DNA from 2 places in the Sporosarcina sp. P37 genome. Region 2 is predicted to be linked to the other one. Evidence: a T-box and tRNA genes for the amino acid it is inferred to sense, from the RefSeq annotation. Region 2 holds a T-box; the other holds one or more tRNA genes.
What was found. The T-box of region 2 lies ahead of thrS (threonine--tRNA ligase). A T-box ahead of a tRNA ligase gene usually reads a tRNA of that ligase, here a tRNA-Thr.
Positions count from the first base shown of each region.

Region 1: it has a tRNA-Thr gene. The T-box ahead of thrS (threonine--tRNA ligase) is inferred to sense a tRNA for this amino acid. The anticodon was not compared.

Region 1 covers NZ_CP015349.1:1,961,949-1,968,560, reverse strand. The annotation lists rRNA gene SporoP37_RS10190 (16S ribosomal RNA) at 1-1,100, opposite strand, end outside; tRNA gene SporoP37_RS10185 (tRNA-Ala) at 1,373-1,448, opposite strand; tRNA gene SporoP37_RS10180 (tRNA-Pro) at 1,455-1,531, opposite strand; tRNA gene SporoP37_RS10175 (tRNA-Arg) at 1,560-1,636, opposite strand; tRNA gene SporoP37_RS10170 (tRNA-Leu) at 1,649-1,737, opposite strand; tRNA gene SporoP37_RS10165 (tRNA-Gly) at 1,748-1,819, opposite strand; tRNA gene SporoP37_RS10160 (tRNA-Leu) at 1,827-1,908, opposite strand; tRNA gene SporoP37_RS10155 (tRNA-Lys) at 1,927-2,002, opposite strand; tRNA gene SporoP37_RS10150 (tRNA-Thr) at 2,011-2,086, opposite strand; tRNA gene SporoP37_RS10145 (tRNA-Val) at 2,103-2,178, opposite strand; rRNA gene rrf (5S ribosomal RNA) at 2,267-2,382, opposite strand; rRNA gene SporoP37_RS10135 (23S ribosomal RNA) at 2,529-5,457, opposite strand; rRNA gene SporoP37_RS10130 (16S ribosomal RNA) at 5,718-6,612, opposite strand, start outside.
Region 2 covers NZ_CP015349.1:520,151-526,762, reverse strand. The annotation lists gene nrdR (transcriptional regulator NrdR) at 25-492, shown strand; gene SporoP37_RS02855 (replication initiation and membrane attachment family protein) at 525-1,886, shown strand; gene dnaI (primosomal protein DnaI) at 1,888-2,829, shown strand; T-box leader at 2,931-3,156, shown strand; gene thrS (threonine--tRNA ligase) at 3,203-5,137, shown strand; gene infC (translation initiation factor IF-3) at 5,601-6,107, shown strand; gene rpmI (50S ribosomal protein L35) at 6,134-6,334, shown strand; gene rplT (50S ribosomal protein L20) at 6,377-6,612, shown strand, end outside.

The sequences.
Region 1 (6,612 bases), 1.4 Mb from region 2:
ACCCAACATCTCACGACACGAGCTGACGACAACCATGCACCACCTGTCACCACTGTCCCCGAAGGGAAAGGCATGTCTCCATGCCGGTCAGTGGGATGTCAAGACCTGGTAAGGTTCTTCGCGTTGCTTCGAATTAAACCACATGCTCCACCGCTTGTGCGGGTCCCCGTCAATTCCTTTGAGTTTCAGCCTTGCGGCCGTACTCCCCAGGCGGAGTGCTTAATGCGTTAGCTGCAGCACTAAGGGGCGGAAACCCCCTAACACTTAGCACTCATCGTTTACGGCGTGGACTACCAGGGTATCTAATCCTGTTTGCTCCCCACGCTTTCGCGCCTCAGCGTCAGTTACAGACCAGAAAGCCGCCTTCGCCACTGGTGTTCCTCCACATCTCTACGCATTTCACCGCTACACGTGGAATTCCGCTTTCCTCTTCTGTACTCAAGTCCTCCAGTTTCCAATGACCCTCCACGGTTGAGCCGTGGGCTTTCACATCAGACTTAAAGGACCGCCTGCGCGCGCTTTACGCCCAATAATTCCGGACAACGCTTGCCACCTACGTATTACCGCGGCTGCTGGCACGTAGTTAGCCGTGGCTTTCTGGTAAGGTACCGTCAAGGTACAGGCAGTTACTCCTGTACTTGTTCTTCCCTTACAACAGAGCTTTACGATCCGAAAACCTTCTTCACTCACGCGGCATTGCTCCATCAGACTTTCGTCCATTGTGGAAGATTCCCTACTGCTGCCTCCCGTAGGAGTCTGGGCCGTGTCTCAGTCCCAGTGTGGCCGATCACCCTCTCAGGTCGGCTACGCATCGTTGCCTTGGTAGGCCGTTACCCCACCAACTAGCTAATGCGCCGCGGGCCCATCCTTCAGTGACAGCGAAACGCCGTCTTTCAACATCTCTTCATGCGAAGAAATGGATTATTCGGTATTAGCCCCGGTTTCCCGGAGTTATCCCCATCTGAAGGGCAGGTTGCCCACGTGTTACTCACCCGTCCGCCGCTAACTGTTGGAAGCAAGCTTCCAACAGTTCGCTCGACTTGCATGTATTAGGCATGCCGCCAGCGTTCGTCCTGAGCCAGGATCAAACTCTCCATAAGACTGACAGACAATCTGCAGCGAATTGCGTCGTCGATTTCAGTCGATCAGTCGGTCACGTACCTGAGTACGCTCCCTCCTTCTCTCCTTCATCTCCTAGCACTTCACTACACCTTGTCAGTCAGTAGAATGAAAAATCGATTAGCTCGAGTTTCATTTGCTGGCATCAATTAAGATACTCATTTTGTTTATGTCATCGTTAGATGCATAAACTGTATTTCGTTAACGTTTTGCTGTTCAGTTTTCAAGGTTCATGAAGTTCAAATATAATTAATGGTGGAGCCTAACGGGATCGAACCGTTGACCTCCTGCGTGCAAGGCAGGCGCTCTCCCAGCTGAGCTAAGGCCCCATTAAGTGGTCGGGAAGACAGGATTCGAACCTGCGACCCCTTGGTCCCAAACCAAGTGCTCTACCAAGCTGAGCTACTTCCCGACTGTATATAATGAGATTATTTAAATTATGGCGCGCCCGGCAGGAGTCGAACCCACAACCTTCTGATCCGTAGTCAGACGCTCTATCCAATTGAGCTACGGGCGCATATTATAAATTTGGTGCCGAGAACCGGAATCGAACCGGTACGGTAGTCACCTACCGCAGGATTTTAAGTCCTGTGCGTCTGCCAGTTCCGCCACCCCGGCAAGAGTGAAAAGCGGAAGACGGGATTCGAACCCGCGACCCCGACCTTGGCAAGGTCGTATTCTACCACTGAACTACTTCCGCGTAAAAGTGCGGGTGAAGGGAGTCGAACCCCCACGCCCGAAGGCACTAGATCCTAAGTCTAGCGTGTCTGCCAGTTCCACCACACCCGCAATATGATACTGTAAAAATGGTGAGCCGTACAGGATTCGAACCTGTGACCCTCTGATTAAAAGTCAGATGCTCTACCAACTGAGCTAACGGCTCGTACTAAGTGGTGCCGGCGAAAGGACTTGAACCCTCAACCTACTGATTACAAGTCAGTTGCTCTACCAGTTGAGCTACACCGGCAGGTGTAGAATATATATGGTGGAGGATGACGGGCTCGAACCGCCGACCCCCTGCTTGTAAGGCAGGTGCTCTCCCAGCTGAGCTAATCCTCCTGGGTATAATACTGCTTTTTTATTTTTCATTCCTATTGATCGCTTGATTATGTATGACATTATCATTGAAGATCTTAAGAAAAAAATTGCCTGGCGACGTCTTACTCTCACAGGGGGAAACCCCCAACTACCATCAGCGCTGAAGAGCTTAACTTCCGTGTTCGGTATGGGAACGGGTGTGACCTCTTCGCCATCGTCACCAGACTGCGAGTCCTTTTTTCAGGACATTTACTATTATAACACTTATTAAAATTAATGCAAGCATTATTTTTAATATTTTTTTGAGTAAAGCTTGTTCACTCAAAACTGAATAAAAGACATTGGGTCATTCAAGTAACTTCTTTTTATAATAGGTTAAGTCCTCGATCGATTAGTATCTGTCAGCTCCATACGTCGCCGTACTTCCACCCCAGACCTATCCACCTCATCATCTTTGAGGGATCTTACTTACTTGCGTAATGGGAAATCTCATCTTGAAGGGGGCTTCATGCTTAGATGCTTTCAGCATTTATCCCGTCCATACATAGCTACCCAGCGATGCCTTTGGCAAGACAACTGGTACACCAGCGGTATGTCCATCCCGGTCCTCTCGTACTAAGGACAGCTCTCCTCAAATTTCCTGCGCCCGCGACGGATAGGGACCGAACTGTCTCACGACGTTCTGAACCCAGCTCGCGTGCCGCTTTAATGGGCGAACAGCCCAACCCTTGGGACCGACTACAGCCCCAGGATGCGACGAGCCGACATCGAGGTGCCAAACCTCCCCGTCGATGTGGACTCTTGGGGGAGATAAGCCTGTTATCCCCGGGGTAGCTTTTATCCGTTGAGCGATGGCCCTTCCATGCGGAACCACCGGATCACTAAGTCCGTCTTTCGACCCTGCTCGACTTGTAGGTCTCGCAGTCAAGCTCCCTTATGCCTTTGCACTCTGCGAATGATGTCCAACCATTCTGAGGGAACCTTTGAGCGCCTCCGTTACTCTTTAGGAGGCGACCGCCCCAGTCAAACTGCCCACCTGACACTGTCTCCTGCCCGGATCACGGGCAAGGGTTAGAAGTCCAATACAGCCAGGGTAGTATCCCACCAATGCCTCCTCCGAAGCTGGCGCTCCGGAATCCAAGGCTCCTACCTATCCTGTACAGGCTGCACCGGAATTCAATATCAGGCTACAGTAAAGCTCCACGGGGTCTTTCCGTCCTGTCGCGGGTAATGCGCATCTTCACGCATATTATAATTTCACCGAGTCTCTCGTTGAGACAGTGCCCAGATCGTTACGCCTTTCGTGCGGGTCGGAACTTACCCGACAAGGAATTTCGCTACCTTAGGACCGTTATAGTTACGGCCGCCGTTTACTGGGGCTTCAATTCAGAGCTTCGCTTGCGCTAACCCCTCCTCTTAACCTTCCAGCACCGGGCAGGCGTCAGCCCCTATACGTCATCTTACGATTTTGCAGAGACCTGTGTTTTTGCTAAACAGTCGCCTGGGCCTATTCACTGCGGCTCTCTCGGGCTATTCACCCTACCAGAGCACCCCTTCTCCCGAAGTTACGGGGTCATTTTGCCGAGTTCCTTAACGAGAGTTCTCTCGATCACCTTAGGATTCTCTCCTCGCCTACCTGTGTCGGTTTGCGGTACAGGCACCTCCCGCCTCGCTAGAGGCTTTTCTTGGCAGTGTGAAATCAGGGACTCCGGAGATCAATCTCCTTGCCATCACAGCCTAGTGTTATATGAGAACGGGATTTGCCTCGTTCTCCACCTCACTGCTTAGACACACAACCAACTGTGTGCTCACCCTATCCTACTGCGTCCCCCCATTACTCAAACGGCGGGGAGGTGGTACAGGAATATCAACCTGTTGTCCATCGTCTACGCCTATCGGCCTCGACTTAGGTCCTGACTAACCCTGAGCGGACGAGCCTTCCTCAGGAAACCTTGGGCATTCGGTGGAAGGGATTCTCACCCTTCTTTCGCTACTCATACCGGCATTCTCACTTCCAAGCGCTCCACCAGTCCTTCCGGTCCAGCTTCAACGCCCTTGGAACGCTCTCCTACCATTGACCTTACGGTCAATCCACAGCTTCGGTGATCTGTTTAGCCCCGGTACATTTTCGGCGCAGCGCCACTCGACCAGTGAGCTATTACGCACTCTTTAAATGATGGCTGCTTCTAAGCCAACATCCTGGTTGTCTGGGCAACGCCACATCCTTTTCCACTTAACAGATACTTGGGGACCTTAACTGGTGGTCTGGGCTGTTTCCCTCTCGACAATGGATCTTATCACCCACTGTCTGACTCCCAAACATAAATCATCGGCATTCGGAGTTTGTCTGAATTCGGTAACCCGGGATGGGCCCCTCGTCCAAACAGTGCTCTACCTCCGAGATTCTTTCGTTTGAGGCTAGCCCTAAAGCTATTTCGGAGAGAACCAGCTATCTCCAGGTTCGATTGGAATTTCACCGCTACCCACACCTCATCCCCGCATTTTTCAACATACGTGGGTTCGGGCCTCCAGTCAGTGTTACCTGACCTTCACCCTGGACATGGGTAGATCACCTGGTTTCGGGTCTACGACCCCATACTCATTCGCCCTATTCAGACTCGCTTTCGCTGCGGCTCCGCTTTCTCAGCTTAACCTTGCATGAAATCGTAACTCGCCGGTTCATTCTACAAAAGGCACGCCATCACCCATTAACGGGCTCTGACAATTTGTAAGCGCACGGTTTCAGGTTCTATTTCACTCCCCTTCCGGGGTGCTTTTCACCTTTCCCTCACGGTACTGGTTCACTATCGGTCACTAGGGAGTATTTAGCCTTGGGAGATGGTCCTCCCGGATTCCGACGGAATTTCACGTGTTCCGCCGTACTCAGGATCCACTCTGGAGAGAATGTACTTTCGACTACGGGGCTTTTACCCGCTGCGGCGGACCTTTCCAGGTCGCTTCGTCTAATGCATTCCTTTGTAACTCCGTATAGAATGTCCTACAACCCCAAGAAGCAAGCTTCTTGGTTTGGGCTCTTCCCGTTTCGCTCGCCGCTACTAAGGGAATCGATGTTTCTTTCTCTTCCTCCGGGTACTTAGATGTTTCAGTTCTCCGGGTGTGCCACGAGTATGCTATGTATTCACATACACGTACTGTCCCATTACGGACAGTGGGTTTCCCCATTCGGAAATCTTCGGATCAAAGCTTACTTACAGCTCCCCGAAGCATATCGGTGTTAGTGCCGTCCTTCATCGGCTCCTAGTGCCAAGGCATCCGCCGTGCGCCCTTTCTAACTTAACCTATAAAAGGTCCAACGTCATCCTAGCGATAGGAATCAGAAGGTTAAAAAGATTGCTTGAACTGCATATGACTATGCAATTCGGTTGATTACTTGATTACTTTCAATGTCGTTTTATCCAGTTTTCAATGAACAAGAAAAAAGCTTTGAACACTCAAAAAATGAGCCTTCAAAACTGAACGCAAAACGTTAACGTGATGAATCGGAGATTCATCTTCCGAATGTTTCCGTCATATTTCAGACAAGAGAACATAATCCTTAGAAAGGAGGTGATCCAGCCGCACCTTCCGATACGGCTACCTTGTTACGACTTCACCCCAATCATCTGTCCCACCTTCGGCGGCTGGCTCCCGTAAGGGTTACCCCACCGACTTCGGGTGTTACAAACTCTCGTGGTGTGACGGGCGGTGTGTACAAGACCCGGGAACGTATTCACCGTGGCATGCTGATCCACGATTACTAGCGATTCCGGCTTCATGCAGGCGAGTTGCAGCCTGCAATCCGAACTGGGAACGATTTTGTGGGATTGGCTCCCCCTCGCGGGTTTGCAGCCCTCTGTATCGTCCATTGTAGCACGTGTGTAGCCCAGGTCATAAGGGGCATGATGATTTGACGTCATCCCCACCTTCCTCCGGTTTGTCACCGGCAGTCACCTTAGAGTGCCCAACTGAATGATGGCAACTAAGATTAAGGGTTGCGCTCGTTGCGGGACTTAACCCAACATCTCACGACACGAGCTGACGACAACCATGCACCACCTGTCACCACTGTCCCCGAAGGGAAAGGCATGTCTCCATGCCGGTCAGTGGGATGTCAAGACCTGGTAAGGTTCTTCGCGTTGCTTCGAATTAAACCACATGCTCCACCGCTTGTGCGGGTCCCCGTCAATTCCTTTGAGTTTCAGCCTTGCGGCCGTACTCCCCAGGCGGAGTGCTTAATGCGTTAGCTGCAGCACTAAGGGGCGGAAACCCCCTAACACTTAGCACTCATCGTTTACGGCGTGGACTACCAGGGTATCTAATCCTGTTTGCTCCCCACGCTTTCGCGCCTCAGCGTCAGTTACAGACCAGAAAGCCGCCTTCGCCACTGGTGTTCCTCCACATCTCTACGCATTTCACCGCTACACGTGGAATTCCGCTTTCCTCTTCTGTACTCAA
Region 2 (6,612 bases):
AATGAATATGCGGAGGAACTAACTATGTTATGTCCAGCTTGTCACTACAACGGAACACGTGTAATCGATTCACGGCCGGCCGAAGAAAACCGTTCCATTCGAAGAAGACGTGAATGTGAGAAATGTACTTTTCGTTTCACGACATTTGAAAAAGTAGAACATTCTCCATTAGTAGTCGTGAAGAAGGATAAGACACGGGAAGAATTCAGCGGCGAAAAATTATTGCGGGGCTTGATCCGGGCCTGTGAAAAACGTGCAGTTCCGATTGAAGAACTAAAAGATATTGTCACTTCTATTGAAAAAGAACTGAGAAGCTCGGGAAATGTTGAAATAGACTCCGAACAAGTCGGAGAGATGGTAATGGAACGTTTAGTGGATGTCGATGAAGTTGCTTATGTGCGCTTTGCTTCCGTCTATCGGCATTACAAAGACATCACCGTCTTTATAGATGAACTGCAGCAGCTGCAGAACAGAAAAAATCATGAAGAGTAAATGTTTGACCAGAAGGGGAGGCGATTGTTCAAATGCTTTATACAGAGTTGCAGCCTGTCGATTCCTTCGAAGTAAGATTAGCGCACCCTTTTTCCACATATGACCGGCAGATGCTCACATTATTTTATCAGCCGCTCATCGGACCTGAGGCGGTCAGTTTATTCATGACGCTCTGGTCAGATGCGGAAAGCAGAGAACCGCAAGAGCACAACCATTATTATCTAATGAATATGTCTTCTTTTCCGCTTCAAGCGATTTTTGAAGCACGGATTTCATTGGAAGCGATCGGATTATTGCGCACCTATAAGAAAAAAATAGAGCTGGAAAAGCGCTCGTTTGTCTATGAATTACTGCCGCCGCTTGACGCGCATTCATTTTTCAATGATCCGCTCCTGTCTACATTTTTATTCAGTAAAATAGGCGAGCATCCATACCGCCAGTTGCGGAACCGTTTTCTCGAGGAACCAATGCCAATGGAAGAATATCAGGATATTTCACGTACATTTTTGGATGTATTTCAGCCGGCAAGAGGGGATCAGGCGATGGAAATGACCGCCGGAATGCAGTTTCAAGGGAAAACAGAGCCGCCCGGCATTCCATTTTATCAATCGGAATTTAACTTTGAGTTATTTTACAGCGGTCTTTCAGATCAAATGATTCCGAAAGCTTCGTTGCGGAGTATTTCTCGGGAAATGATTGCTATGCTGGCTTTCCTGTATTCATTAAGCGCGCTGGATATGCAAAAAGTCATTATGCTTTCTATAGATGAGAACCATCAGCTGACCGAAGAAAGAGTTCGGAAGGCAGCATTGGATTTTTACAAAATGAATACTTCGACAGAACCGCCTAAGCTGCAGACTGTTTTCACTAATGCTGCACCGGCGGAAGAGCCAAAAGAACATATGAGCCGTGATGAAGAACTGCTGTATTATTTAGAACATACACCGCCTAAAGATATGCTGCGGAAAGTCAGCGGCAAAGAGCCTTTCCTTGTAGACGTTCAGCTTGCCGAACGATTGATCAACTTGCATAAATTCCCGGTAGGCGTAGTAAATGTGCTGCTCCAATATGTGATGATTCGCAATGACGGGAAAATCACCAACAGTTTTGTGGAGAGAATTGCTTCTCACTGGGCAAATAAACAAGTAAAAGATGCGAAAACAGCCCTTGAACTTTCGAGAAAAGAGCATGATCAATATATGAAGTGGCTTAAAGAAGGGAAAAAGCCAGCACCTGCAAAACGAAAAACAACCCGTGAGGAAAAAGTTCCTGAATGGTTTTCCAAGCGTGACAATAAAAAGAAAACATATGAACAACCTGCTGATTTCAATGTGGAAGAAGAGCGTAAGAAATTATTGAAAGAGTTGGGGATTCAAGAATCAGAGGTGAAATAATATGGAACGAATTGGTGACGCGATGAAACGGGTAGTCAATGCCCCTTCATTAACAAAAAAATATGAGGAGCTTCGAAATGAAGTGTTGGAAGATCCGGCTGTCCAACAATTTATCGGTAAGCATGCGGATGAAGTGAATACAGAAGTCGTGGACCGAAGCCTCGGGAAGCTGTATGAATTCACAACAGCATCCCATGCATGTGAACGCTGTCCAAATCTTGCAGGCTGCATTAACGTCATGAAAGGCTTTGAACCTAAATTGGTGATCTCACAGCGCCTGATTGACCTTGACTACGTCGTCTGTCCAACGAAGCAGCTGGAAGACGAACGGCGCAATGTCTCTAAAATGGTCAGCAGCATGTATATGCCAAAAGAGGTAATGGAGGCGCGGTTGGCGGACGTCAATTTCACGTCAGAAAATAGCCGTGTCATCGTCATACGCGCAGCGAAAGACTTCCTGAATCATATCGATTCAACAGGAGAAGTGCCGGATCGCGGCTTCTATTTGTTCGGAAACTTTGGCATTGGAAAATCCTTTATTTTAGGTGCGTTAGCGAATGAATTGGCGACGAGACGGATTCAGACAGTAGTTGTTTATGTGCCGGAGTTTTTACGTGAAATGAAACAATCCATACAAAACCAGACGCTGGACGAAAAAGTGGAGTTTGTAAAACGCGCTCCTGTGCTCATGCTCGATGATATTGGGGCAGAAACGATGTCAACATGGACGCGTGATGAAGTGCTTGGCACGATACTGCAGTATCGTATGGCAGAAAAACTGCCGGTCTTCTTTACTTCCAACTTTGATTATGATGAACTGGAATATCATCTCACTACAAGCCAGCGCGGCGAAAAAGAGCCGATTAAGGCTGCCCGCATAATGGAAAGAATCCGTATGGTCAGCAAACCTTTCAGACTGGAAGGAGAAAATTGGCGGGATTGAAAAGCTGAAGTTTGATCCGATTGTTGAAAAATAAGAAAATACACTTGCAATTTCACTGAGACTTTTCTATACTATTACTCAGTTCAACTTAAATAAATTGTCAAAATGCATCGAAGAGGACAATAATTTATTGATCACCTTCCAGAGAGCAGGGGCCAGGCTGAAACCCTTGCAGGCAGAACATAAATTTACCACCTCCGAGCAGCATCAGTGAATAGAGTAGCTGATGACGGTAACGGCCCGTTAGCCGATCGAAAGCTTCGTCTTTTCGCCTATGCGAATAGAAGGAAGAAGGGTGGAACCACGAGCTCAAGCCTCGTCCCTTTAGGGATGAGGCTTTTTTGCGTTCAAAAAAAGAAAGGGAGTCATACAAATGGCAGAAAACATTCATTTAACATTTCCGGATGGAGCAGTAAAAGAATTTGAGAATGGCGTAACAACGGAAGAGATTGCAGGCTCCATCAGCCCCGGGCTGCGTAAGAGCGCACTGGCAGGGAAAATCGGAGATCGGCTGATTGATTTAACAACACCCATTCATGAAGATGGGGACATCAGCATTATCACTCCAACATCAGATGAAGCATTGGAAATCTTGCGCCACAGTACGGCTCACCTTCTGGCACAAGCCGTTAAACGCAAATTCCCTGATGCGAAACTCGGTATTGGTCCGGTCATCGAAAACGGATTTTACTACGATATCGATTCGCCTACACCTATTACTGCGGAAGATTTGCCTGAACTGGAAAAAGAAATGAAGCGTATCATCGGTGAAAATCTGCCGATCATCCGTCACGATGTTTCCCGTGAAGAAGCCAAAAAGCGTTTCGAGGAAATCGATGATGAATATAAATTGGAACTTCTTGAAGCAATTCCTGAAGGCGAGCAAGTATCAATTTACGAACAAGGCGAATTCTTCGACCTATGCCGCGGAATTCACGTGCCGTCTACAGGGAAGCTGAAAGAGTTCAAATTACTGAGTATTGCAGGCGCATACTGGAGAGGTAATTCCGACAACAAAATGCTTCAGCGAATCTACGGAACAGCGTTCTTCAAAAAAGACGAACTAAAAGAACATTTGCGTCTGTTGCAGGAAGCAAAAGAGCGTGACCACCGTAAAATCGGGAAAGAACTGAATCTATTCACGAACTCGCAAAAAGTCGGGCAAGGTTTACCGCTTTGGCTTCCTAAAGGCGCGACAATCCGCCGCGTAGTCGAGCGCTACATCGTTGATAAAGAAGAAAGACTGGGCTATCAGCACGTTTATACACCGGTACTTGGAAGTGTGGAACTGTACAAAACTTCAGGTCACTGGGATCACTATCAGGACGGCATGTTCCCTGCGATGAGCATGGACAATGAAGATCTGGTGTTGCGTCCTATGAACTGTCCGCATCATATGATGATATATAAAAATGGCATTCATTCTTATCGAAACTTGCCGCTTCGAATAGCTGAACTTGGCACTATGCACCGGTATGAAATGTCCGGAGCGCTTTCAGGTCTGCAGCGCGTGCGCGGAATGACATTGAATGATGCACATATTTTCGTGCGTCCTGATCAGATTAAAGAAGAATTTAAACGTGTAGTTAATTTGATTATTGAAGTATATAAAGATTTCAACATCAAGGATTATACGTTCCGTCTGTCTTATCGTGATCCGGAAGATACAACTAAATATTTTGATGACGATGAAATGTGGGAACGTGCACAAAAGATGCTGAAAGAAGCGATGGATGAGCTGGAGCTTCCGTATACAGAAGAAGAAGGCGAAGCAGCATTCTACGGTCCAAAACTGGACGTGCAGGTAAAGACAGCCATCGGTATGGAAGAAACTCTCTCTACTGCTCAGCTGGACTTCTTATTGCCGGAGCGTTTTGATCTCACGTATATCGGTGAAGACGGCAAGCAGCATCGCCCGGTTGTTATTCACAGAGGTGTCGTGTCAACGATGGAACGTTTCGTTGCCTTCCTGATCGAAGAATACAAAGGCGCATTCCCGACATGGCTGGCGCCGATTCAAGTGGAAGTTATCCCGGTTTCTCCGGAAGTTCACTTTGACTACGCAGATGATATCAGAGAAAAGCTGACGCAAGCAGGATTCCGTGTCGATGTGGACAGCCGCGAAGAGAAGATCGGTTATAAAATCCGTGAAGCACAAGTGCAGAAAGTTCCATACATGCTAGTTCTTGGAGACCGTGAAATGGAAGCGGGCGAAGTCAATGTGCGCAAATACGGTGAACAAAAATCCGTCAGCATGTCATTTGACGCGTTCATTGAAATGATCAAAGAAGACGTAAAGAAGGACTGACAGACAGGAACCTGCTTCGGTAGCCCGAAGCAGGTTCCCATAAGTTTTTCGCGTGAAAATGAAATTAACAGTTGCAATATAGTTCACTATGCGCTATACTTACAAAGTTGAAGAAATTCAGACAGTACCAGTGCATCCAACAGCAGGAAATGTTATGCTGTTGACACACCATGCAATACATGATAATATTAATAAGGTTAAATGAATACAGTTTGTGGTATAAGAAGAGGCTACCCGCTTCTCACCTGATCGACGCAATGAAGTTGTTGCCAGGTTAGCACATAAGTGAATCTCTATGCATAGCAGGCATAGGTTACTTACGCGGGTAGACAAATACTATTTGTCTACTTTTTTTATTTCGTAAAATGGATGGACCTGTGGGACCTGAAGCCGGCATTTCCGGCGTACCCAAAACGTGTATTCACGAGACAATATTCGGAGGTGGATTACTATTAGCAAAGACATGTACGTAAATGACGGTATCCGGGCACGTGAGTTGCGGTTAATTGATCACAACGGCGAACAGCTTGGTATCAAATCACGTAATGAAGCTTTAGAAATTGCTGCTCGAGTGAACCTGGACCTTGTTCTTGTTGCTCCACAAGCGAAGCCCCCAGTAGCTCGTGTTATGGACTATGGAAAGTTCAAGTTCGAACAGCAAAAGAAAGAGCGTGAAGTACGTAAAAATCAAAAAGTCATCAATGTCAAAGAAGTTCGGCTCAGCCCGACCATTGATGAGCATGATTTCCAAACGAAACTTCGTAACGGAATCAAATTCCTCGAAAATGGGGATAAGGTAAAAGCTTCGATTCGTTTCCGCGGCCGTGCAATTACGCACAAAGAAATTGGCCAACGAGTGCTGGATCGTTTCGCAGAAGCCTGCAAAGAAGTAGCAACTGTTGAAGTTAAACCAAAAATGGAAGGCCGGAGCATGTTCTTAATACTTGCACCGCTTGCCGAAAAACAGTAACACGAACAATTTAGGAGGAACAGAACATGCCAAAAATGAAAACTCACCGCGGTTCCGCGAAACGTTTCAAAAGAACTGGAACTGGTAAACTAAAGCGTGGCCGTGCTTACACAAGTCACCTTTTTGCAAACAAATCTACAAAGGCTAAGCGTCACTTACGCAAGTCTTCACTAGTTTCTTCAGGCGATTACAAGCGTATTCGTGAAATGCTAACAAACATGAAGTAATACCGAACACACACTTACAGGATAAGCAGGAGGTAATGCACTATGCCACGCGTAAAAGGTGGAACAGTAACGCGCAAGCGTCATAAAAAAGTATTGAAATTAGCAAAAGGTTATTTTGGTTCAAAACATAGACTTTATAAGGTAGCTAACCAACAGGTAATGAAATCTTATAACTATGCATACCGTGACCGTCGTCAGAAAAAACGGGATTTCCGTAAACTATGGATTACACGCATCAACGCGGCTGCTCGTATGAATGGTCTTTCATACAGCACATT